DNA from 3 places in the Delftia sp. BGA-UO-ETr-SB1 genome. Region 2 is predicted to be linked to each of the others. Evidence: predicted binding sites of a transcription regulator. Region 2 holds the regulator's gene; each other region holds the start of a gene.

Region 1 (7,424 bases), on a different contig from region 2:
GCCAGCGGCAAGCGCTCAGGCTTCATCAACGTATCTCTCTGCCGCGATGACCCCACTGTCTGCGCCTCCCCCTATCCAGGATCGCCCTGGAAGCTGCCCTACCAACTCAACATCATCTCGACTTCAGATAATCTGAAGCCGCTGAGCAAGCTCGATGGCGCCTCGACTTGGTCCAATTTCCAAGGCAATGCGGGGCACACAGGCTATGTCGCAACGAGCAAGTGGCTTGATCCTGCGAACTTCAGCCTGCGCTGGATGCGGGCCAAGTCCACGGGAGCGGATGGCTCCAGCAGTGAAATGCTGACCACCGGTTCGCACGTGGTCTTCAACGGCGACTCAGGCGCTGACGAGGCCGTCGTAGCGCTGAACGAGGCCGACGGCAACGTCGCCTGGACACGGCCTCTCCCCTTTTTCGGTAATCCGGTGCTTTCCGCCGGCCATGTCGTGTCCCAGGTGCGGTCGTTCCAATCGTCACTGAAGACTCTGGATGCCGCTACCGGAGCCATCGTGGCAGAGGAAAAGCCGGTGACAACCGGCCGTGAATCCAGCCTCTGGCTTACCGGAGATGCCGATTCCGTCTATGTTGGCGAGCAGCAGCGCCGTGTGGATGCCGCGACCGCCACGGTGCGCTGGATGGAGCCTGAGCTTCCCATCTTCTATCAAGGCGAGCGCGTGGACGCCGTCGATGCCCAGCATGTCTATTCGATGCAGAAAAATGTCTCGGCTCAAGCGGAAGCCAGCTTGGTGATCAAGCGGCGCGAGGACGGCGGTCGGGCCATCGTGCTGGACGATCCCCAGAACATCCCGTACGCCTTCACGGAGAAAGCCCCCAGCACCACGGTGCTGGATGGCGCTGACCGGGTACTCGCCGCGCGCTACGGCTACAGCGAAATCACGATCAGCAGCTTTTCAATCTCACAGAAAAAGCGCCTGTGGACCATGAAGAAGAACTTCCTCAGCGTCCCGATCGTGGCCAACGGAGTGGCTTATCTGGTCTTCGATCCGTTCAGATCAGGCGAGCCAAGGCAATTGCACGCCTATGCGGGCGATAGCGGAGCTCTGCTGTGGTCCATGCCGCTGACGGGCGACAACAATCCCATCAACATCAACGGCCTCACCTACCAAGTCGTTGCCGTCAACAACCTGATTTTCATATCCAATCTGTCAGCCGAAAAGGGCAACTACACCCACGCAGTGGACCCAGCGACCCGCAAGATAGTCTGGCAGTTGCCGGCCAGCGGACGCTTGGCCGTATCCGACAACGGCCTGCTCTACATCGCCAGACCCAATAAGAGCCTGCTGGCCATCAATCTGCAGTGAGGTAAAGGTGAACCTACAGCGCCGAACAGGCGGACGCTGCAGGGAGCAATGCAGTGGGCCATGCAGTGAATGCCCGGGAAGCGACAACCCTTGTTGAGGCTTGCACCCTCTACAACATCGGCCCCCGCATGGCTCAGACCCGGCACACACTTGGCAGGCCCGCTATTTCAGCAGGAAGGTGACGGGCACGCGCGTCCACATGCTGTCCGGCACGCCGTCGCGCGTGCCGGGGATAAAGCGCCACGTCCGCACGGCGTCCAGCGCCTCCTGGTCGAGCAGAGGATAGCCGCTGCTGTCTGCCACATCCACGGCCAGTGCCTTTCCGCTGGCGCCCACCAGAACCCGCAGCACCACCTTGCCTTCCTGCTCCAGCCGCCTGGCTTCCTTGGGATAGGCCGGCATCTTGTTCTCGCTGGCCTGCCTGTCAGGCACAGGCTGCACCACGCCTGCCGCAGCCGGGCCACCGGCCAGCAGGCCCAGGGTCAATGCAAGGATGGCGCAGCGCATGCGGGGCATTCGGAAGGCTCCTGGATGGGGACGGGATGGGGGACTGGATGGGTATGGGATGGCAGTCGTGGACTGGTGCGGCCCCGGATCATCGCATGCCCTCCACCCGCCACCAGCGCGGCAGCAGCGCCTGCACCTCGCCGCGCCGATAGCGGTCGTCGATGAGAAAGACCACGCCGCGGTCGCGCTCGCTGCGGATGACGCGGCCTGCGGCCTGGACCACCTTGCGCAGCCCCGGGTAGAGGTAGCTGTAGTCATAGCCCTTGTCCGCGCCGAACTGGCGATCCATGGCGCGCTTCATCTCTTCGTTCACGGGATTGACCTGGGGCAGGCCCAGCGTGGCCACGAAGGCGCCGATGAGGCGCTCGCCGGGCAGGTCCACGCCCTCGGAGAACGCCCCGCCCAGCACGGCGAAGCCCACGCCCTGACCGGCTTCGGTGAAGCGGGCCAGGAAGGCCGCGCGACCCTCCTCGTCCATGGACGGGGTCTGCAGCCAGACCGGCAGATCGGGATGCGCGCGCTGCAGGCATTCGGCCACGCGCTGCAGGTAGTCGAAGCTGCTGAAAAAGCACAGGTAGTTGCCGGGCCGGCGCGCGTACTGCGCGGCCACGAGGTCGGCGATGGGCCGCAGCGAACGGTCGCGGTCGCGGTAACGCGTGGAGATGTGGCCGGCCACCTGCACATCGAGCTGGTCGGCCTGGAAGGGCGAGTCGGCCTCCAGCCAGTGCGTGCCTTCGGGCAGGCCCAGGATGTCGCGGTAGAAGTGCGGCGGGCTCAGCGTGCCCGAGAACAGCACCGAGGCATGGGCCGCCGCATGGCGTGCCGCCAGGTGGGGCGCGGGCACCACGCAGCGTATGCACAGCGTGGAGGCCGGCGCGCGACGGAGACCTGGGCGCCCGGGCAGCAGGTGGACATCGAACAGCGCATGGCCGCCGAACTGCTCGGCCAGCGCCATGAACTGCAGCGCCTCCCAGTAGAAATCCAGCACCGGGTCGCCGGGCAGCATGGGGCTGTCGGCATTGGCGTCGGCGATGGCGGCCACGGCGCGCTGCACGGTGCCCAGCAGGCCTGCGGGCACTTCCTCATGGGCCTGGTAGCTGGCGGTCTGCTCCCTGTTCAGCGCGCTCCAGCTGCGGCTGAGCCGGTCCAGCGCCTTGCGCACGGCACCGGTGGCCGACTTGCGGGCGGCCGCCAGGGCGAACTGCGACAGCTCGGCCGTGTACATGCGGCGCGCGCGCTCGAGCAGGTTGTGGGCCTCGTCCACCAGCACACCCACCTTCCATTGCTGGGCCTGGGTGAGCGCGTACAGCATGGCGGCGCTGTCGTAGAAGTAGTGGTAGTCGGCCACGACCACGTCGCTCCAGCGCACCAGTTCCTGGGCCAGGTAGTAGGGGCAGATGTCGTGCGCCAGCGCCACGGCACGCACGGCAGGCGGGTCCCAGGGCGCCTGCTGCAGCGCGGCGGCTCGCGCGGCGGGCAGCCGGTCGAAGAAGCCGCGCGCCAGCGGGCAGGAGTCGCCGTGGCAGGCCTTGTCGGGATGCTCGCAGGCCTTGTCGCGCGCCAGGATGGCGAGCACGCGCAGCCTTGCGGGTGGCGCGGGTGGCGAGGGCGGAGGTTGTGGCGCAGCCGGTTCCTGCGGCGGTGGCTGGTGCTGCTCGGCGATCTGCCGGTTCACGCTGGCCAGCGCCTGCAGCGCCAGGCCATGGCCCGTGCCCTTGGCCGTGAGGAAGAACAGCCGGTCCAGGCCCTGGTCGGGCATGGCCTTGAGCATGGGGAAGATGGTGCCCAGCGTCTTGCCGATGCCCGTGGGCGCCTGCGCCATCAGGCATTGGCCGCCCTGCTGCGCGCGCGCCACGCGGTAGACGGACACGGCCAGCTCGCGCTGGCCCGCGCGAAAGCCCTGCATGGGAAAGCGCAGCGCGGCCAGCGCCGCCTCGCGCGCCGCGCGGTGGGCGGCCTCGCTGCGCGCCCAGTCCAGGAACAGCGCGCATTGCTGCTCGAAGAAGGCGCGCAGCGTGGCCGCGTCTTCCTCCTGCACCAGCACGGTTTCCTCCGAGTTGCCCACGTTGAAATACACCAGCGCCACGCGCAGCCGCTGCAGGCTGCGCGCCTGGCACAGCAGATGGGCGTAGATGCGCGCCTGGGCCCAGTGCAGGGCGCGGTGGTGGGCGCGCACGCCCTCGATCTGGCCCCGGTAGGTCTTGATTTCCTCGAGCTGGCCAGCCTGGGCGTCGAAGCCGTCGGCACGGCCGCGCACGCGCAGGTCGCCGTACTCACCGGCCAGGCTGATCTCGGTCTCGTAGTCCTTGCCCCTGCGCGACTGCACCAGGCTGTGGCCGGCCATGCCCTCCAGCGCGCTGGGCGCGGGCGTGAAGCGCAGGTCCAGGTCGCCCGCGCGTGCCGTGAACTCGCACAGCGCGCGCACGGCCACGGTGTAGCTCACGCGGCCTCTCCCAGCGGCTGGCCGCGCCACTGCACATGGCACACGCGCACGGGAATGCCGTGCTCGGCACAGTACTGCAGCCAGCGGATCTGGTTGTCCTGCAGCTTGTCGCCGGGGGCCTTGGCCTCGACCAGTTCGTAACGGCGCTCGGCCGGCCAGAAACGCACCAGATCGGGAAAGCCCGTGCGGTTGGCCTGCACGTCGCGCAGCAGCCGCGCAAAGAACAGCTTGAGGTGGGCGGCCGGAATGCAGTCCAGCGCCAGCGCCAGCAGCGGCGCGCTCAGCGTGCCCCAGAACACGAAGGGCGACTGCAGGCCCTGCTTGTCGGCATGGCGCTGCACGATGACCTCGCGCCAGCTGCCATCGTCCAGATGCGCCAGGCATTCCTCAAACAAGGCTGCGCGGCGCTGCACGAAGTCGGGTGCGGACAGGTCGGCCGGGCCGCTCTGGAACGGGTGGAAGAAAGCGCCCGGCAGCGGCGCGAAGATGGCCGGCCAGCACAGCAGGCCGAACAGCGAGTTGATGAGCGCGTTCTCCACATAGAACACCGGCGCGGCGTCGCTGTGCCAGTGGTCGCGCAGTACGTATTCGACCGATGCGGGCCGCGCCGGCAGCTCCAGCTCCACGTCCATGCGCATCTGCGCCACCACGGGCGCCAGCGCCGCCGCACGCCCGCGCGCGCCCTGCCCCAGGCTGCGGCGCAGGCGCGGCAGCATGCGCGCCACGCGCTGCAGCTCCTCGTCGCTCTCGGGCTGGGCCTGGGCGGCCTGGGCCAGCGCCATGGCATCGGCAAAGCGCTCCATGCGCTCGTACACGCGCATGCGCCGGTGGCGGGCGCCGGGGTAGCGGCTTTGCGCATAGGCCTGCTCGGCACGCTCCCAGTCCTGCATGCGCTCGCAGGCCTGGCCTATGCGCAGCAGCACCTTGGCGCGGCGCTGCTCCAGCCAGGCATTGCCGCTGGCGCAGCCGGCGACCTGCTGCAGCAGCGCATCGATCTCCACGCCCTCATCCAGCGCCGCGCGGCAGGCCTGCAGGGCCAGGTAGCCATCGACATCGTCGCGCGACTGGAAGGCACGCGAGGCCGCATCGAAGGCCACGGCCTCGTAGCGGAACACGCCCAGGTCGGCCAGCACGAATTCCGACCAGTCCTGGTAGAGATTGCCGAAGAACATCAGCCGAAAGCGCTCGCACAGCGCACCCACCATCACGCGCCAGGCGGCTTCGCCGGCTCCGACGCCCTGGGGCTGCCACTGCGCATAGGGCCTGGGCGCCTCATGCAGGGGCTGCAGGGCCTGCAAAAGCTCGGCCTTGCGCAGGCCTGAATGAACGGGTGCGCCTGCGAACAGCTGCAGCAGCTCGGGCTTGGTGTGCAGCGCAAACAGCTCCTCCAGCGCGATGGGGTGGTCCGCGTCCAGCCAGCCCAGCTCCAGCAGGGGCGCGGCTGCCTCGGCAATGCCGGGAATCTCTTCGTACACCAGCTTGCCGGCCCGAAACCACGGCCCGCGCCGCATCAGCAAACGCACCATCAGCGCCTGCGAGGGCTGGGGCAGCTGCGTGAAACGGGTGAGGAATGCCTGCTCGGGCGCGTCCAGCAGATCGCCGTAACGCTGGCCAATCCAGTCCAGCGCGCGCTGGAAGTTGTGCAGGTAGTAGAAGCGGTGGGGAGGGAGCATGGGCCTGGCAGATCGGGCAGCCAGGCCGCTCGAAAACTGTATCTTTATACAGTCATCATATCAAACCCGGTAGTGCTCACTTCGCGCAACGGACTTGCCCCGGGCAGGCTCATCCGGCCAGGAAGCCGCCATCGGTCGCCAGGCAGTGCCCGACCACAAAGGCCGCCTCGTCCGACATCAGCCAGACGACGGCCGTGGCCACCTCCTGCGGATGGCCCATGCGCCGCAGCGGCAGGCCCGCCGCCACGGCATGCATGTCGGCAATGCCCGAGCCCAGCATCATGTCCGTGACCACGCGGCCAGGGGCAACGGCATTGATGCGGATGCCGCGCGGCGCGTACTCCATGGCGGCGGCGCGGGTCAGCGACAGGGCCGCAGCCTTGGAGGCCCCGTACAGCGACAGGCCCGGATTGGGATTGCGTATGCCGCTGACGCTGGTGTTGTTCACGATGGTGCCGCCGCCCGTGGCCAGCATGGCCGCCAGTTCATGGCGCATGGCGTGGAAGACCGCACGCACATTCGTGTCGAAGACCTGGGAGAAGACCGCGTCATCCTGCTCGGCCAGCGCGGCACGGCGCTCCTGGAAGCCCGCATTGTTGAAGGCCGCGTCCAGCCGCCCGAAGCGCGCCACGGCCTGCTCCACCACCGCCGCCATGTCCTCCTGCCGCGTTGCATCGCAGGCCAGAAAAAGGCCGTCTGCCCCTCGCTGCCGGATTTCCTGCTCCAGCTCCAGGCCCAGCTCACGGCGGCGCCCCGTGACCACCACGGCGGCGGCGCCCTCCTCGGCCATGCGCAGGGCGGTGGCCCGGCCTATGCCGCTGGTGGCGCCCACCACCAGGCAGACACGCCCCCGGAGCCGCCCAGATGGTACAAGGGCCGGCAGGGGGCCGGCCAGTTCCAACTGACGCTGCTGCATGTCCATGGCGATGTTCCTTCGCAATTTGGTTGCATGGTACAACCAAATTGCGAAACATGCCAGGCAGCCAAACCCGCGTGTTCCCCGCCTAGACCGCCACCACCGGCAGCACGATGCGCGAGGCATGGCAGCCGCCCAGATGCAGGCTGTTGACCGCCACCTGCCTGGGCCCCGCACTGCCCTCGGGCGCGCCGGTGTTGGGGTTCACGTCGAAGCGCGGGAAGTTGCTGCTGGAGATGTCCAGGCGGATGCGGTGGCCCTTGCGGAACAGGTTGGAGGTGGGCATGGGCTCGATGGTGATGGCCACCACCTCGCCGGGCGTCATCAGCTCGGGCTGCTCCCATGAGTTGCGGTAGCGGCAGCGCAGGATGCCGTCGGTGATGTTCATCGCATAGCCCTGCGGATGGTCGGCGCTGGGCGGGTACTGGTCGATGAGCTTGGCGGTGAAGTCCGTGTCGGGCGCGGACGAGGACACCTGCAGCTCGATGGTGATGGTGCCCGTGACCTCCAGGTCTTGCTGCAGCGGCTCGGTCTGGAACACCAGCACGTCGCCGCGCTCGGACAG
Region 2 (7,424 bases):
ACCAGGCCCCGGGCGATGGTGGCCAGGTAGCGCCTGGGTTCGCGGATGTCCTGCTGCGGCAGGGGCGAGCGCAGCAGGCGCACAAAGGTGTCCTGGGCCAGGTCGGCGGCATCGTCACGGTTGCCCAGGCGTTTGCGCAGCAGGCTTTCCAGCCAGGGATGGTGGTTCTGGTAGAGGCTGTGCACGGAGAAGGCTGGGGCGGAGGAGGCGGGCGCGCAGTGGCAATCGCTGCTGCAAAAGATAATAAGAATGCTTATCAATTATCTTTCAGGCCGGCGCCCCTCCCGCAAAGAGGGCATCCACTTGTTGCATGTGCGCTACAGGGCAGTGGTGGCCGCCAGCCTGCACCAGATTTGCGCAGGCCGATTCCTCGTGCGGCACGCGGTCCGCGCCGCCCAGGTTTGTGTCGTGCAAGGTGTGTCGCACACCTTGCATCGGGCCTCAGTTGGACGCTGATCCGCCGTGTGCCTCCATGCGCTCCAGCGCAGCGCAGACATCCGCCATTCGCCCGGAGATGAACAGGCATTCCGGCTGCTCCTGCGGCGACCGCTGGATGATGCGCAGGCCTGAAGGCTGCTCAGGCGCGGATTGCAGGGTGGGCTGCGTCGGCAGCAATGGCAGGATCAGCTGGGCATCTCCATGGTCTGCAGCGCGTGCGGCCTTGCCGCGGCGCTGCTGGCTGCGCCGGCGTGCCTTGCTGAAAGAGATCACGTTGGCGGGCTCGGGTGCTGCGGCAGGTAATGGCTGGCACGCAGGGGCTTGTGCAAGAGGCATGGCCGACTCCATGGCGGTCGCAGTCAGGCGGATGCCATGTGCCAGGCGCAGGAAGGAAAAAGAAGACAGTGTTGGCAGAGCGAATCCCATGTGACGACTCCTGTTGGCGTGTTTCAAAGAGGCATGGACACAGGCAGGATTGCGGTTTGCGGGCAAAGCTCCGCCCAGGGCGAAGCTCCAAGGCTTCGCGCCTACCACCTGGGCGGTGCGTGAAATGGGGTGAGGCGGCCGGAGAAGGGCCGCCAGTCCGGCTTACATGGACATGCTGTTGCGGATCAGCCCCACGGCCAGGCCTTCAATGGCAAAGGCCTCTTCGGGGGCGACGCGAATCACCGGGTAATCGGGGTTTTCCGGCAGAAGTTCCACGCCCTGCGTGGTGCGGCGCAGGCGCTTGACGGTGACTTCGTCACCCAGGCGCGCCACGACGATCTGGCCGTTGCGGGCTTCGTGTGCGGACTGCACGGCCAGCAGGTCGCCGTCCATGATGCCCGCGTCGCGCATGGACATGCCGCGCACGCGCAGCAGATAGTCGGGGCGCGTCTGGAACAGGCTGGGCTCGACGGAATAGGTTTGGTCGATGTGTTCCTGCGCGAGAATGGGTGAGCCCGCCGCAACGCGGCCCACCAGGGGCAGCATCAGCGGTGCCAGGGCCGACAGCGGCAGTCCGAAGCTGGTGCCGCGCGCGGCATTGATGTTGCGCACGGTGTCGGTACGCAGGCGAATGCCGCGCGAGGTGCCGCTGACCAGTTCGATCACGCCTTTGCGGGCCAGGGCCTGCAGGTGTTCCTCGGCAGCGTTGGCGGACTTGAAGCCCAGCGTGTTGGCGATTTCCGCGCGGGTGGGAGGCGCGCCCGTGCGGGAGATGGCGGCCTGGATCAGGTCCAGGATCTGTTGCTGGCGGGCGGTGAGCTTGGGATGGTCGAGCATGGCGTGCGTCCGGTCCTTGAGGGCAGATGGCAGGCTGGGAGGCCATCTGATGATTTATACAGTATCTGTATTTTTAACCAGTTTTCCAAGAGGTGCAAGTGGGGCAGTCAAAGTTGGTGATTCTGGGCACGGGCGGGACCATCGCCGGCCGGGCGGATTCGCAGTCGCAGGGCGTGGGGTACAAGGCCGGGCAGATCACGGTGCAGTCGCTGCTGGAGGCCGTGCCGGACCTGGAGCAGCAGGCGCTGGGACCCGTGCAGACGCAGCAGATCGCGCAGGTGGACAGCAAGGATATAGACTGGCCCGTGTGGCGCGCGTTGCTGCGCGCCTGCATGCAGGCACTGGAGGATGCGGACACACGTGCCGTGGTGATCACGCATGGAACGGACACGCTGGAAGAGACGGCCTGGCTGCTGCACAGCCTGCTGCCGGCCACCAAACCCATCGTGTTGACCTGCGCCATGCGCCCGGCCACGGCCCTGTTAGCAGACGGCCCGCAGAATCTGCGCGATGCCGTGACCGTGGCTGCCAGCGGCGGGCGCAGCGGCGTATGGGTGGTGGCAGGCGGCGAGGTGCATGCGGCAGCCCAGGTGCAGAAGGTCCATCCCTACCGGCTGCAGGCAATGCGCTCCGTGGAAGGCGGGCCGCAGGCGTTGGTGGAGGAAGGGCGTGTGCGCTGGCTGGTGCCCGATGCGCCGTCCGTGCGGGCCGTGGTGCCTGCGCTCACGTCATCAGGTCTGCTGGCGCTGGATGAGCTGCCCTGGGTCGAGGTGGTGTTCAGCGGCGCCTTGGCGCGTGCCAGCGGTGTAGATGCGCTGGTGGCGGCAGGCGTGCGTGGCATCGTCGTGGCTGGCACGGGCAATGCGACGGTTCACGAAGGCATGGAAGCGGCCTTGCAGCGTGCCCGCGACAAGGGTGTCTGGATCTGGCGGGGCACGCGCTGTGCCGAAGGCCTGCCCGTGGCCTCCGGCCTTGGGACCAACCCGGCAGAGGCCGATCTGGCGCAGCTGCCTGTGGCAAAGGCCCGGATTGCGATGATGCTGGCGCTGGCAGCGCAGCCGCGCGATTGAGCCGGGCGGCGACGCCGGTATTTCTTCGGTTGCCGGCGGTCAACAAAAAAGCACCCGCCGGGTGCTTTTTTCGTTGCGGCACATGGCCTGCATCACTCAGCCAGTGCAGCCAGTGCGCGTTGGGTGATGTCCTCGACCGAGCCCAGGCCGCTGATGGCACGGTACTTGGGGGCCGCTGCGGCTTCCTTTTCGGCCCATGCGCGGTAGTAGTCCACCAGGGGGCGGGTCTGGCTGCTGTAGACGTTCAGGCGCTTCTTGACGGTTTCTTCCTTGTCGTCTTCGCGCTGCACCAGCGGCTCGCCGGTCACGTCGTCCTGGCCTTCGACCTTGGGCGGATTGAACTTGACGTGGTAGGTGCGGCCCGAGGCGGGGTGGGAACGGCGGCCGCTCATGCGCTCGATGATGGCGTCGAAGGGCACGTCGATCTCCAGCACGTAGTCCAGCTTCACGCCAGCGGCCTTCATGGCGTCTGCCTGGGGAATGGTGCGGGGAAATCCATCAAACAGGAAGCCGTTGGCGCAATCGGCCTGGGCGATGCGTTCCTTGACCAGATTGATGATCAGGTCGTCGCTGACCAGTTGGCCGGCGTCCATCACGGCCTTGGCCTGCTGGCCCAGGGGCGTTCCGGCCTTGACGGCGGCACGCAGCATGTCACCGGTGGAAATCTGGGGGATGCCGTACTTCTGGCAGATGAAAGCGGCTTGCGTGCCTTTGCCGGCGCCGGGTGCGCCCAACAAAATCAGTTTCATGGAAGTCCTTGAGGAGAGTAGAAATTCTTGTCTGCCGGATCGGCCCACCGGGGCGGACAGTCCATGCGTCATATTTTTGTCGCGGGCAAGGATAGCACGCACAGGGCTAACACTGGCTTACACGCAGAGGGCAAAACTGTCGCCTGTGCAATCTCCAAAAACTGCGTTTTGCTGTCCGACAAAACCGCATGTGCAGTTGTGTTGTGAATGGCGATGCCGGGCATCGCCATTGGCGCATCTGTATTGGTGTATGCGGGATCGGATTCAGGCGGACAACCGGGCGCGCACCCGTTCCAGGTCTTCGGGGGTGTCCACGCCGGGGCCTGGTGCATGGGGCGTGAGGTGGACGGCGATGCGGTGGCCGTGCCACAGCGCACGCAACTGTTCCAGCGCCTCCAGCACCTCGGTAGGGGCGGGAGAAAGCTGCGGGAAGCTGCGCAGGAAACCGGCACGGTAGCTGTAGATGCCAATGTGGCGCAGTGGTGCGAAGCCGGGGTGGCCCGGCGCTGCCGCTGCAGATGCCGCCTCCCACCATGCCTGGCCTGCATGTTCACGCGCAAAGGGGATGGGGGCGCGGCTGAAATAGTGGGCCATGCCCTGGGCATCGCAGACGACCTTGACCACGTTCGGATTGGTGAAGTCGGCCAGGCTGTCGATGGCATGTGCCGCCGTGCCCATGCTGGCCGAGGGCTGCTGCGGCAGCAGGGCGGCCACGGCATCGATGAGGTCGGGAGCGATCAACGGTTCGTCGCCCTGGACGTTGACGACGATGTCGTCGCCATCCAGGCCCAGCAGTTCGCAGGCCTCGGCCAGGCGGTCGCTGCCGCTGGCGTGGTCGCTGCGGGTGAGCACGGCTGCAACGCCGTGCGCGGCGCAGGCGGCGACGATGCTTTCGTCATCGGCCGCGACCACGCAGCGCGTGGCGCCGCTGAGGCCGGCACGCTGTGCCACGCGCACGACCATGGGAAGGCCTCCAATGTCTGCGAGGGGCTTGCCTGGCAGGCGGCTGGAGGCAAGGCGGGCAGGAATCAGAACCGTGAAGGGCGCGGTGGGCATGGTGCGTTGCGGAGAAGGTCGAAAGTGCGGGCGCGGGCGTTGTCGGAAATCGGGCCTTGCGGCGCGATCAGTCCTCGAGCTCGTCGTCGTCCAGCGTGCGGGCTTCGGCCTCCAGCAGCACCGGGATGCCGTCGCGCACGGGGTAGGCCAGGCGCGCGCTGCGCGATACCAGTTCCTGGTGCTCGCGGTCAAAGCGCAGCGGGCCCTTGGTGACGGGGCAGACCAGCAGTTCGAGAAGTTTGGCGTCCATGGCGGATCCTGTGTTTTGGAGGGGGAGGGCGGGCCGTGGCGGCCAGCCAAGACGGTGATGATAGTCAGGCGCGTGGCCTGCGCAGCGCCTGCAGCCGCTGATCCAGCAGCGCCCAGAAATCTGGCGGCAGCTGCAGTTGCAGCGCAACGGACCAGGCCTGGGGATGGGTTCGCCACAGCTTGACCGCATCCTTTTCGGTGCAGACCAGCGGGTCTTCATTGCGTCCCAGGCGCTGGAAGCTCTCAAAATTATAGTGATCCGGCAGCGCCTGGGCGTGCTCCAGCGCCAGGCCCTGTTCAGTGGCCAGCATGGAGAAAAAGGCCTCGGGCCGGGCCACGGCGGCCACGGCCTCCACGGGCCGTCCGCGCAGGGCCGCCAGGGCAATGCGCTCACCGTGCGCATTGACGCCTTCAGCGGCCAGTTGGCGCTGCATGGCAAAGGCGGGGGCATCCGTTGGCGGGCAGGTGCCCGCGTGCAGCACGGCGGTGACGGGGCGCGGCCAGGGTTCGCGCAGCGGGCCTGCCGGTAGCAGCCAGCCATTGCCGATGCCGTCGTCGTTGAAGACGCACAGCTCAATGTCGCGGGCCAGGGCCAGATGCTGCAAGCCGTCGTCGCTGATGACCACATCCACCTGCGGATGGCGAGCGCGCAGGGCCTGGACGGCCTCGATGCGCTTGCGGGCCACGAAGACCGGCACGCCGCTGGCGCGCGCCAGCAGCGCGGGCTCGTCGCCCACATCGGCGGGGGCGCTGTCGGGATGGGCTTCGCGGCAGTCGTCCGTGCTGCGGCCATAGCCGCGCGAGACGATGCCGGGATTCCAGCCGCCATCCCGCAGATGGCGGGCCAGGGCGAGCGTGACGGGGGTCTTTCCGGCGCCGCCCGCAATCACGTTGCCGACGACGATGACCGGAATGCCGGCCTGGCCTGCACGCCTAAAACCCAGTGCATAGGGCAGCCGATGCAGGCCCAGCAGGGCGCGGTACAGCAGGGACAGGGGAAGGAGCGCGCAGGCCAGCGGGCCGCGGTGGCGCCAGGCCGCGCGAAGCCCCCGGGCTGCGGGGGCGGGGCCATTCCGGGGCATTGAGGCCTTGCCCTCAGCGCCCGGCGCTGGCCGAGGTCTGCGTGGCAAAGGTGATCTGGGACAGTCCGGCGCGGCGCGAGGCCTCCATCACCGACACCACGGACTGGTGCGGCGCGGTGGCGTCGGCGCTGATGATGACCACGCTGTCCTTGCCGGCAACGGCCGCTGCGGCCAGTGCCTGGGTCAGGCCGGTGACGCTGCGGTCTTCCACGGTGGTCTTGTTGATGGCGTAGCGGCCGTCGGCAGCGATGGCGACGATGATTTCGCGGGGCCGGTCGCGCTGCTGCTCGACATCGGCCACGGGAAGGGTCAGCTGCAGCTCGGTGAACTTGCTGTAGGTGGTGGACAGCATCAGAAAGATCAGCACCACCAGCAGCACATCGATGAACGGGATCAGGTTGATCTCGGGCTCGTCACGACGGCGGGGACGGAAGTTCATGGCAGGTCTCTCGCGTGCGGGTTCTGCGGGTTCACTTGCCGCCGACGCGCACCAGGTGGCGCACGAACTGCTCGGAGGCCAGCTCCATGCCCAGCAGGTAGCCATCGACGCGGGCGCGGAAGTAGCGCCAGAAGATCAGCGCCGGAATGGCGACGATCAGGCCGAAGGCCGTGTTGTACAGGGCGATGGAGATGCCGGCCGCCAGCTGTGCCGGGTTGCCGCCGCCGGTGGCCGATGCGCCGCCTTGCGAGCCGAAGATCTCGATCATGCCGATCACCGTGCCCAGCAGGCCCAGCAAAGGCGCGGCAGAGGCGATGGTGGCCAGCGCACTCAGGTGCTTTTCCAGCGTGTGGGCGGCAGCGCGGCCGGCGCCTTCCATGGAGGCGCGAAGCTCTTCTTCGCTGCTGTCCGGATGGGCCTGCAGGGCGCGCAGTCCACTGGCCAGGACTTCACCCAGCGTGGAGTTCTGGGACAGCTGCTGCACGACTTCCTGGCTGGGCAGGCCGCGCGAGGACACGGAAATCGCCTCGCCCAGCAGGGCGGGCGGCGCCACGCGGGCCGTTTTCAGCGCCACGAAACGTTCAAAGACCAGGGCCAGAGCCAGGATGGAGCAGGCAATCAGTGGCCAGATCGGCCAGCCTGCGGCTTGTATGATCGACAGCAAGTTGTTTTCCCCCCGCGTTTAACTGCAGCCGACGATTATGGCCCAGCCATATGGCCGGTCCAGGCGTCTCGTGTCCGCGATCGGCTGAAAACTGTGACCCGGCGCAGCATCCAGGCAACGGGCGGCTCCCCATATTCGGGATTTTGGATGGTCGCTATAGCACAGATTTCTGTGGATAACTTTGTTATCAAGCGGGTTGCGCAAACGCCGCTGCGGCGGCGAATGGACACTGTGACAAATGTGAATTCTTTGTTGCAGCAAAAAAATCTTTATGAATCAATTGCTTGCGAGGTGTTTTTGAGAGTGCTTCTGCAAATTGCCGCCAAAGTGCCTGCTCGGGTCTGCATCCGCCTGCCTGTGGAGAATGTTGCACTGCATGCAGGCCGGGAGGCCGCATGAGTGGTGCATTCGGCG
Region 3 (7,424 bases), on a different contig from region 2:
CCTGTTCCTGCAGGGCATGGCCGGCAGCCGCCTGCCCATCGCCGTGGCCCACGGCGAAGGCTTTGCCAACTTCCGCTTCCGCGGCAATGCGGACAAGGCCATCGCCTCCATGCGCTATGTGGACAACCACGGCAAGGCCACCGAGCAGTACCCGTTCAATCCCAATGGATCGGCCGGTGGCCTGACGGCAGTGACCACGGCCGATGGCCGCTTCACGGCCATGATGCCCCACCCCGAGCGCGTGTTCCGCAACGTGCAGATGAGCTGGACCAACGGCGACAAGTCGGAATTCAGCCCCTGGATGCGCGTGTGGCGCAACGCCCGCAAGTGGCTGGGTTGATGCACTGAGCGACGCTGCAAAGCAGACAAAGGCCCTTCGGGGCCTTTTCTTTTTCTGTTTCTTTTTGGCGGCTGCCGCTACGGCGCCAGCATCTGCGCCGTGCGCGCGCGGGCCTGCTGGACCAGGGTGGAGATCAGCACCGTCTCGGGCAGGTTGTGCCAGTAGCGGCGCGGCATCTCGCGCAGCATGGCCTGCTCCTTCAGGCGCGCCGGGTTGAAGGTGCTGGCGTAGTAGGTCAGCCACAGGGCCTCGCCCGCGTCGGCTGGCGGGGCATCGCTGCGGCGCGCGCCGGGCGCCAGGCGCAGCGCATGGCCGTCCCAGTGCGCGCTGCATTGTGGCGTGAGGATGGCCCAGTGCATGTTAGCAAAGCGCTTGCAGAAGAAGGGCGCCGCCGCGCGCACGATGTGGTGCTCGGGCTCGAACCAGGCAATGTGCAGATCGGGCTGGTTCTGCCGCTGCGTGGTCCGAAAGCGCACAAAGGCGTGCATCTTGTGGATCTCGCGCGAGACGGGGCGGGCCAGGGCCTCGATGGCGCGCCAGTCCGCATCCAGCGCATCCAGCCGCAGTTCGGGCCGGGCCTGCATGCGCGCCAGCCATCGGTGGCATAGCTCGAAGCGGCCCGCTGCGCGGTGCATGCAGGCATGGCGCAGCGCGGACATCTGGGTGTCCGACAGGGACAGCCCGGCCTCGCCGGGGCCGGCCAGCCCGGCGAGTGCCGAGGCGGGCATGGCCTGCTCCGGCGCGCTGGAAAACAGGTCCACCCCCGCGCCGAGTTGCTGCCCACCCCGCGTGTCGGGCCACCGCCAGCGCACCAGGGCGGGGTCGGCGCCATGGGCCAGCAGCGCCCTGCAGGCTGCGCGAAAGCCGGGCCAGTCGTCGGGGCTGTCGAGTTCGATGGTGAGAGCCTGTGCTTGCATGGCGTGCTCCAGGCGCTAGAACAGGCTGGCCTGCAGCGCGCTTTGCACGCGCATGCCGCTGTGCCGTGCCTGGGCCTGGCTGGCCTGCGACTGAGCGATCAGCCGGGTGCGCAGCGCGGCCGAGTCGGTCTCGCCCAGCAGGGGCCGGTGGCCGTCGATCAGCACGAAGGGCAGGGCCTTTTGCACGGGGGCGCGCAGCCGCAGCAGATCGTCCAGCCGCAGCCTGCGCACGCGGCGCGCCGCCAGCAGGCGGTCCACCGTCTGCGTGCCCAGGCCCGGCACGCGCAGCAGCAGGCTGCGCGGCGCACGGTTGAGGTCCACGGGGAACTGCTGTCGGTTGGCCAGTGCCCAGGCCAGCTTGGGGTCGATCTCCAGGTCCAGCATGCCGTGGCGGCTGGCCGCCGCGATCTCGCCCGCCCCGTAGCCGTAAAAGCGCATCAGCCAGTCGGCCTGGTAGAGCCGGTGCTCGCGCATGAGGGGTGGCGCCTGCGGCGGCAGATCGCGCGAGGCATCGGGAATGGGGCTGAAGGCCGAGTAGTACACGCGGCGCAGGCCGTAGCCCGCATACAGCGTGTGGCTGGATTCGAGGATGTCGGCATCGGTTGCGCGGTCGGCGCCCACGATCATCTGCGTGCTCTGCCCGCCCGGCGCAAAGCGCGGCACGGCGGCGCGCTGTGCGGGCGCGCCGGGCAGGGACTGCGCCTGGCGCTGCTCGCGCGTGGCCGCGCGCCAGGCCTGCACATGCCGGTCCACGCCCTGCATGGCCTGGCGTATGCGCTGCCCATCCTTTTCAGGCGCGAACTGCGCCAGGCCGCTGGCCGTGGGCAGTTCCACATTGATGCTCAGGCGGTCGGCATGGCGGCCTGCCTGGGCCAGCAATTCGGGGGCGGCATCCGGGATGGTCTTCAGATGGATGTAGCCGCGAAAGTCATGCTCCTCGCGCAGGCGGCGCGCCACTTCCACCAGTTGCTCCATGGTGTAGTCGCTGGAACGGATGATGCCGCTGGACAGGAACAGCCCCTCGATGCAGTTGCGCCGGTAGAAGTCCAGCGTCAGCTGCACCACCTCGGCCACCGTGAAGCGGGCGCGCTGCACGTTGGAGCTCTTGCGGTTGATGCAGTAGCGGCAGTCGAAGATGCAGACATTGGTCAGCAGGATCTTGAGCAGCGAGATGCAGCGCCCGTCGGGCGCATAGCTGTGGCAGATGCCCATGCCGGTGACCGAGCCCATGCCCTTGCCGTCCAGCGAGTCGCGCCCCTGCGATCCGCTGGAGGCGCAGCTGGCGTCGTACTTGGCGGCGTCGGCGAGGATGAAAAGTTTGCGTTGCAGCTCCATGGCTGTATAAATATACAGTATATTTGCCTGACACGTCCGGTTTTCTGAGAGCCCATCCCCCAGCCAGGGTCTGGTCCGGCCTTGCCTGGCTGCGGGTCGAACGCACTGTCGCGCTATCGCAATGGCCAGCGGATTGCAATGGTTGCCAGTGCAATGGAATGAAACCGTTTTCAGGTGCGGAATGAGTGCTTGCTTTCAATGGGTGGCGATGTGCATCGCAGGAAATGGTGAATGCGTGTTTTCTGCGTCTTTCGCAATGCCTGAAGACTGGCATGGCTTGGTGCCATCAATGCACGCGCTGATATAGCGCAGCTGGCTGCACGCCATGGGGGGTTCCCATTCATGGGAGAGAGGTTGGGTGTTGTTGTGAATTGTTTCAAATTGCCGATAACTATTGCTGATAGGCTTTCGGGTTTGCCGGGCGGTGCCGTTTCATTCAATGCGCTCGGCGATGACAAACACTTGGAGAGGGAGCTTCGGTGTCGCGTGTATTAGGAACAGAGAGCGAAGTGCTGGCGCTGTCGCCGGACGCCTCATCCAGCAAGGCCGCCAAGGGCCTGCAATCGCCCGCCAAATGGCCCGCCATGGGCGCCAATGACGTGGCGGTCTGGGGTGAATGCCAGGGCAGCGGCAGCAAGCCCTACCAGACCCAGGTGGACCTGTCGGGGCCTTCCTTCAAATGCTCTTGCCCCAGCCGCAAATTCCCCTGCAAGCACGGGCTTGCGCTGATGCTGATGCGTGCCGGCGGGCAAGTCCCCGAAGGCGTTGATCCGCCCGCCTGGGTGCAGACCTGGCTGGACAGCCGCCAGGAAAAGGCCGAGAAGAAAGAGGCCAAGGCTGCCGCCGCAGCGGCCGAGCCGCCACCCGATCCCGAGGTCGCGGCCAAACAGCAGGCCAGGCGCGAGGACAAGCGCTGGGACAAGGTCGAAGCCGGCCTGCAGGAACTGTCGCTGTGGATGCAGGACATGGTGCGTGCGGGCCTGGCCAACCAGGCCAGCGACACGCAGATGCGCCAGCGCTGGAACAACATGGCCGCGCGCATGGTCGATGCGCAGGCCACCGGCATGGCGGCGCGCATCAAGGACTGCCGGGATCTGGTGGACAGCCACCGCGACTGGCCGCGCGACATGCTGGTGCAGCTGGGCCACTGGCAGTTGATCATCGACGCCGTTCGCCGCCGCGAGTCGCTCAGCCCCGAGGTCAAGGCCGACGTGATGGCCGCGCTGGGCTGGCCCATGGACAAGGCCGAGGTGCAGGCCAGGGGCCAGCTGGTCGAGGACGAATGGCTGGTGGCCGGCCTGCGCATGATCGAGCGCGAAGGCCGGCTCATGGAGCGGCGCGTCTGGCTGCAGGGCCAGCGCACGGGGCGCATGGCCCTGGTGCTGGACTATGCGCAGGGCGGGCGCGGCTTCGAATCGGCCTGGGTGCCGGGCCATCGCTACGGCTGCGCGCTGAATTTCTATCCGGGCCATGCGCCGCTGCGCGCCATTGCGGCCAATGGCAACGGGCCTGCGCTGCCTGCCGATGGCGCCAGCCCGCTGGCCACCTCGGCCGGGGGCGACGTCCTGCAACTGCTGGGCCAGCGCATTGCTGCCAACCCGCTGCAGGCCACGCAGCCGCTGTGCCAGGACCGGCTGCGGCTGGTGCCCGCCCAGGGCCAGTGGTTCGCGGCCTGGCCTCAAGCGCTGGATGCATCGCCGGTCGCCCCTGGCACGGCGGTGCCAGTGCAGCCCGTTCCCGTGGCGATTGACGATGCCGAGGCCTGGCGCCTGCTGGCGCTCAGCGGCGGTGCGCCCATGCAGCTGTTTGGCGAATGGGAACCCGGCCCGGCCGTGGGCCGCTGGCGGCTGCTGAGCGCCTGGCAGGCCCGCGAAGGCGAAACCGCCCAGCAATGTATCTGGCAGAACCAGGGTGATCCGGTATGAGCAACGCACAACTTTGGGCTGCGCTGCAGCAATCGGCCATGGTCGGCTCGGACCGGCTGGCCGTGCCGCCTGCGCTGGCTTCGGGCGTGGACCCGTCCGCAAGCGGGTCGCAGCAGGCCGTGCAGGCCGCGCTGCAGCCCCGCACTGACGTGGCCGGTGACTCGCCCGCCCAGCAACTGCTGCGCGCCAGCGCCGTGGCGGCCGTGTTCGAGCGGGCCGGCTGGCAGCCTGGCGCGCTGGTGCGCCTGACGGCACCGCTGGCCGTGCCGGCCGCAGCGCCTGCGGAGTCGCGCACTGCGCCTGCCGATGCGCGCCTGCACACCCTGATGGGCGACGTGCTCAAGGACGGCCCGTTCGAGCTGCAGGCCTCCATGCTGCGTACCCTGGACCAGGCCGGCCAGCGCCTGCCCCACGATCTGCTGGTGCCTGCGCTGGAGCAGGGCCGCCAGTCCGTGGAGCTGCGCCAGTGGCTGGCCCCCGTGCTGGGCGAGCGCGGGCGCTGGCTGGGCACGCTCAACCCGCAATGGGGCTATGCCAGCGGCGTGGAGGAAACCGCCGACCCCGAACTGGTCTGGCAGGAGGGCTCGGTGGAGCAGCGCGTGGCCCTGCTGCGCAGCGAGCGCGCAACCGATGCCGCCAAGGCCCGCACGCGGCTGGAAGGCAGCCTGAAGGAGCTGGGCGCCAAGGAGCGCCTGCCCCTGGTCCAGGCCCTGGCCGTGGGGCTGGGCATGGACGATGAGCCGCTGCTCGAAAAACTGCTGTCCGACCGCAGCAAGGAGATCCGCGAGAACGCCGCGCAAATGCTCTCGTGCCTGCCGGACAGCGCGCACAGCCAGCGCGTCATGGGCTGGATGCAGTCCATGCTGCAGCAGGACGACAAGGGCCAGTGGATCGTGGAGCCTCCCGAAGAAGGCCTCAAGGAATGGGAGCGCGACGGCATCACGCTCAAGCCCGACGCCTACCACCGTGGCGGCAAGAAGGCCTGGCTGCTGGAGCAGATGGTGCAGCTCACGCCCGTGTCCTTCTGGACCCGCGCCCTGGGCCTGACGCCCCTGGAAGTGATGGAGTGGAGCCGGCGCAGCGACTGGAAGTCCTCGCTGCGCCAGGGCTGGGTGCAGGCCCTGCAGTACCAGCTGGACGTGGAATGGATCGATGCCGCCCAGACCATGGGCCGCGACATGCGCCACGACGCTCTCCTGCCCGCCCTCATGGCCCGGCTGTCCCGCGAGGAACGCGAGTCCCGCTGGATTGCCCAGTTCGAGCGCGACCGGCACAAGCTCATCGATGCCATCGAGGGCATGTCCCAGTCGCTGGGCGGTGCCGAACTGCTTTCGCCCGCGTTGTCTGTGCGGCTGACCGAGGCACTGCACGTGGCCGTGGGCGGCAAGCAGATTACGGGCAACTGGCACAGCTACCGCGCCGACCAAGCCCTGCTGTCCTGTGCGCGCATGCTGGACGTGACCGCGCTGGAGCGCTTTGCCGAACTGTGGCGCAAGCCCTCGGTGCTGGATGCGCAGCCCGAGCCTGAGCCCGAGCCGCAAACCGAACCTGCTGCTGCTGCGGCAGCAGTCACGGCCACCGCTACCGCCACAGCCGCTGCAGTTGCCGCACCGGCAAGCATTCCCCTCACGCCCCAGCAGCAGGCGCGCCTCGAACGCAGCCGCGTGCGGCCCTGGGACGAGGAGCGCATGCGCGGCCATCTGGAGCGCATCGTCGATCTGCGCCTGGGCCTGCACCAGGCCTTTGTTGCCCTGCGCGGCCCGGCCTGAGCCGCGCCCGTCCTGCCGCATACCCCGAACCGAACCGAATCCAACCCTTACCCCTTCCCGGAAGCACACCATGAGCCAAGTCCTGCGCCAGCATGCCGAACAGCAATTCGCCGAAGAACTCGAAGCCCTGCGCAAGGTGGACGACCGTCCGCGTCCGCCCAACTGGAAGCTCTCGCCCTGGGCCGTGCTCCAGTACCTGATGGGCGGCAAGCTCGGCAACGGCTTTGAAGTCAGCCCCAAGTACATCGGCAATCCGCGCCTGATGGAAATCGCCGTCTCCACCCTGGCCACCGACCGCGCCCTGCTGCTGTACGGCGTGCCGGGCACGGCCAAGTCCTGGGTGTCCGAGCACCTGTCGGCCGCCGTCAGCGGCGACTCCACCATGCTGGTGCAGGGCACGGCCGGCACCAGCGAGGAGCAGCTGCGCTACGGCTGGAACTACGCCCAGCTGCTGGCCCACGGCCCGTCCGAGAAGGCGCTGATCCCCAGCCCCCTGGTCAATGCCATGAAGCTGGGCAAGATCGCCCGCATCGAAGAGCTGACCCGCATCCCGGCTGACGTGCAGGACACGCTGATCACCGTGCTGTCCGAAAAGACCCTGCCCGTGCCCGAGCTGGGCAGCGAAGTGCAGGCCGTGCAGGGCTTCTCGGTCATCGCCACGGCCAACAACCGCGACAAGGGCGTGAACGAGTTGTCCAGCGCGCTCAAGCGCCGCTTCAACACCGTCATCCTGCCTGTGCCGGCCTCGCAGGACGAAGAGGTGCAGATCGTCACCAAGCGCGTGGCCGAGCAGGGCCGCGCCCTGGCCCTGCCCGCCGAGCCGCCGGCCCTGCAGGAAGTGCGCCGCGTGGTGCAGATCTTCCGCGAGCTGCGCAACGGTCAGACCGAAGACGGCAAGACCGTGCGCGTCAAGTCGCCCAGCAGCACGCTGTCCACGGCCGAGGCCATCTCGGTCATCAACAGCGGCATGGCGCTGGCCGGGCATTTCGGCGACGGCGTGCTGCGCGCGGGCGATGTGGCCTCGGGCCTGCTGGGCGCCGTGATCAAGGACCCGGTGCAGGACAGCGTGGTCTGGAAGGAATACCTGGAGACCGTGGTCAAGGAACGCAGCGACTGGAAGGACCTGTACCGCGCCTGC

Evidence for each region. The regulator LexA, encoded in region 2, represses DNA repair genes until DNA is damaged. The targets are predictions, from matches to a motif close to ACTGTATNNNNATACAGT.
Region 1: the regulator LexA is predicted to act here: its motif matches at 5,979-5,996, upstream of AC57B5_RS22790 (VRR-NUC domain-containing protein).
Region 3: the regulator LexA is predicted to act here: its motif matches at 2,594-2,611, upstream of AC57B5_RS27875 (putative DNA modification/repair radical SAM protein).

The regions. Positions count from the first base shown of each region.
Region 1 covers NZ_JCAQOW010000006.1:878,793-886,216, reverse strand. The annotation lists gene AC57B5_RS22805 (outer membrane protein assembly factor BamB family protein) at 1-1,320, shown strand, start outside; gene AC57B5_RS22800 (energy transducer TonB) at 1,483-1,836, opposite strand; gene AC57B5_RS22795 (ATP-dependent DNA helicase) at 1,916-4,270, opposite strand; gene AC57B5_RS22790 (VRR-NUC domain-containing protein) at 4,267-5,943, opposite strand; gene AC57B5_RS22785 (SDR family NAD(P)-dependent oxidoreductase) at 6,053-6,865, opposite strand; gene AC57B5_RS22780 (CocE/NonD family hydrolase) at 6,948-7,424, opposite strand, start outside.
Region 2 covers NZ_JCAQOW010000004.1:999,201-1,006,624, forward strand. The annotation lists gene AC57B5_RS05040 (sigma-70 family RNA polymerase sigma factor) at 1-185, opposite strand, end outside; gene AC57B5_RS05045 (hypothetical protein) at 442-864, opposite strand; gene lexA (transcriptional repressor LexA) at 1,027-1,701, opposite strand; gene AC57B5_RS05055 (asparaginase) at 1,800-2,771, shown strand; gene adk (adenylate kinase) at 2,864-3,520, opposite strand; gene kdsB (3-deoxy-manno-octulosonate cytidylyltransferase) at 3,785-4,576, opposite strand; gene AC57B5_RS05070 (Trm112 family protein) at 4,644-4,826, opposite strand; gene lpxK (tetraacyldisaccharide 4'-kinase) at 4,891-5,907, opposite strand; gene AC57B5_RS05080 (ExbD/TolR family protein) at 5,921-6,346, opposite strand; gene AC57B5_RS05085 (MotA/TolQ/ExbB proton channel family protein) at 6,378-7,010, opposite strand; gene AC57B5_RS05090 (hypothetical protein) at 7,158-7,409, shown strand; gene xseA (exodeoxyribonuclease VII large subunit) at 7,406-7,424, shown strand, end outside.
Region 3 covers NZ_JCAQOW010000006.1:2,023,720-2,031,143, forward strand. The annotation lists gene purL (phosphoribosylformylglycinamidine synthase) at 1-340, shown strand, start outside; gene AC57B5_RS27870 (TIGR03915 family putative DNA repair protein) at 418-1,257, opposite strand; gene AC57B5_RS27875 (putative DNA modification/repair radical SAM protein) at 1,273-2,592, opposite strand; gene AC57B5_RS27880 (SWIM zinc finger family protein) at 3,072-4,517, shown strand; gene AC57B5_RS27885 (DUF5691 domain-containing protein) at 4,514-6,286, shown strand; gene AC57B5_RS27890 (AAA family ATPase) at 6,357-7,424, shown strand, end outside.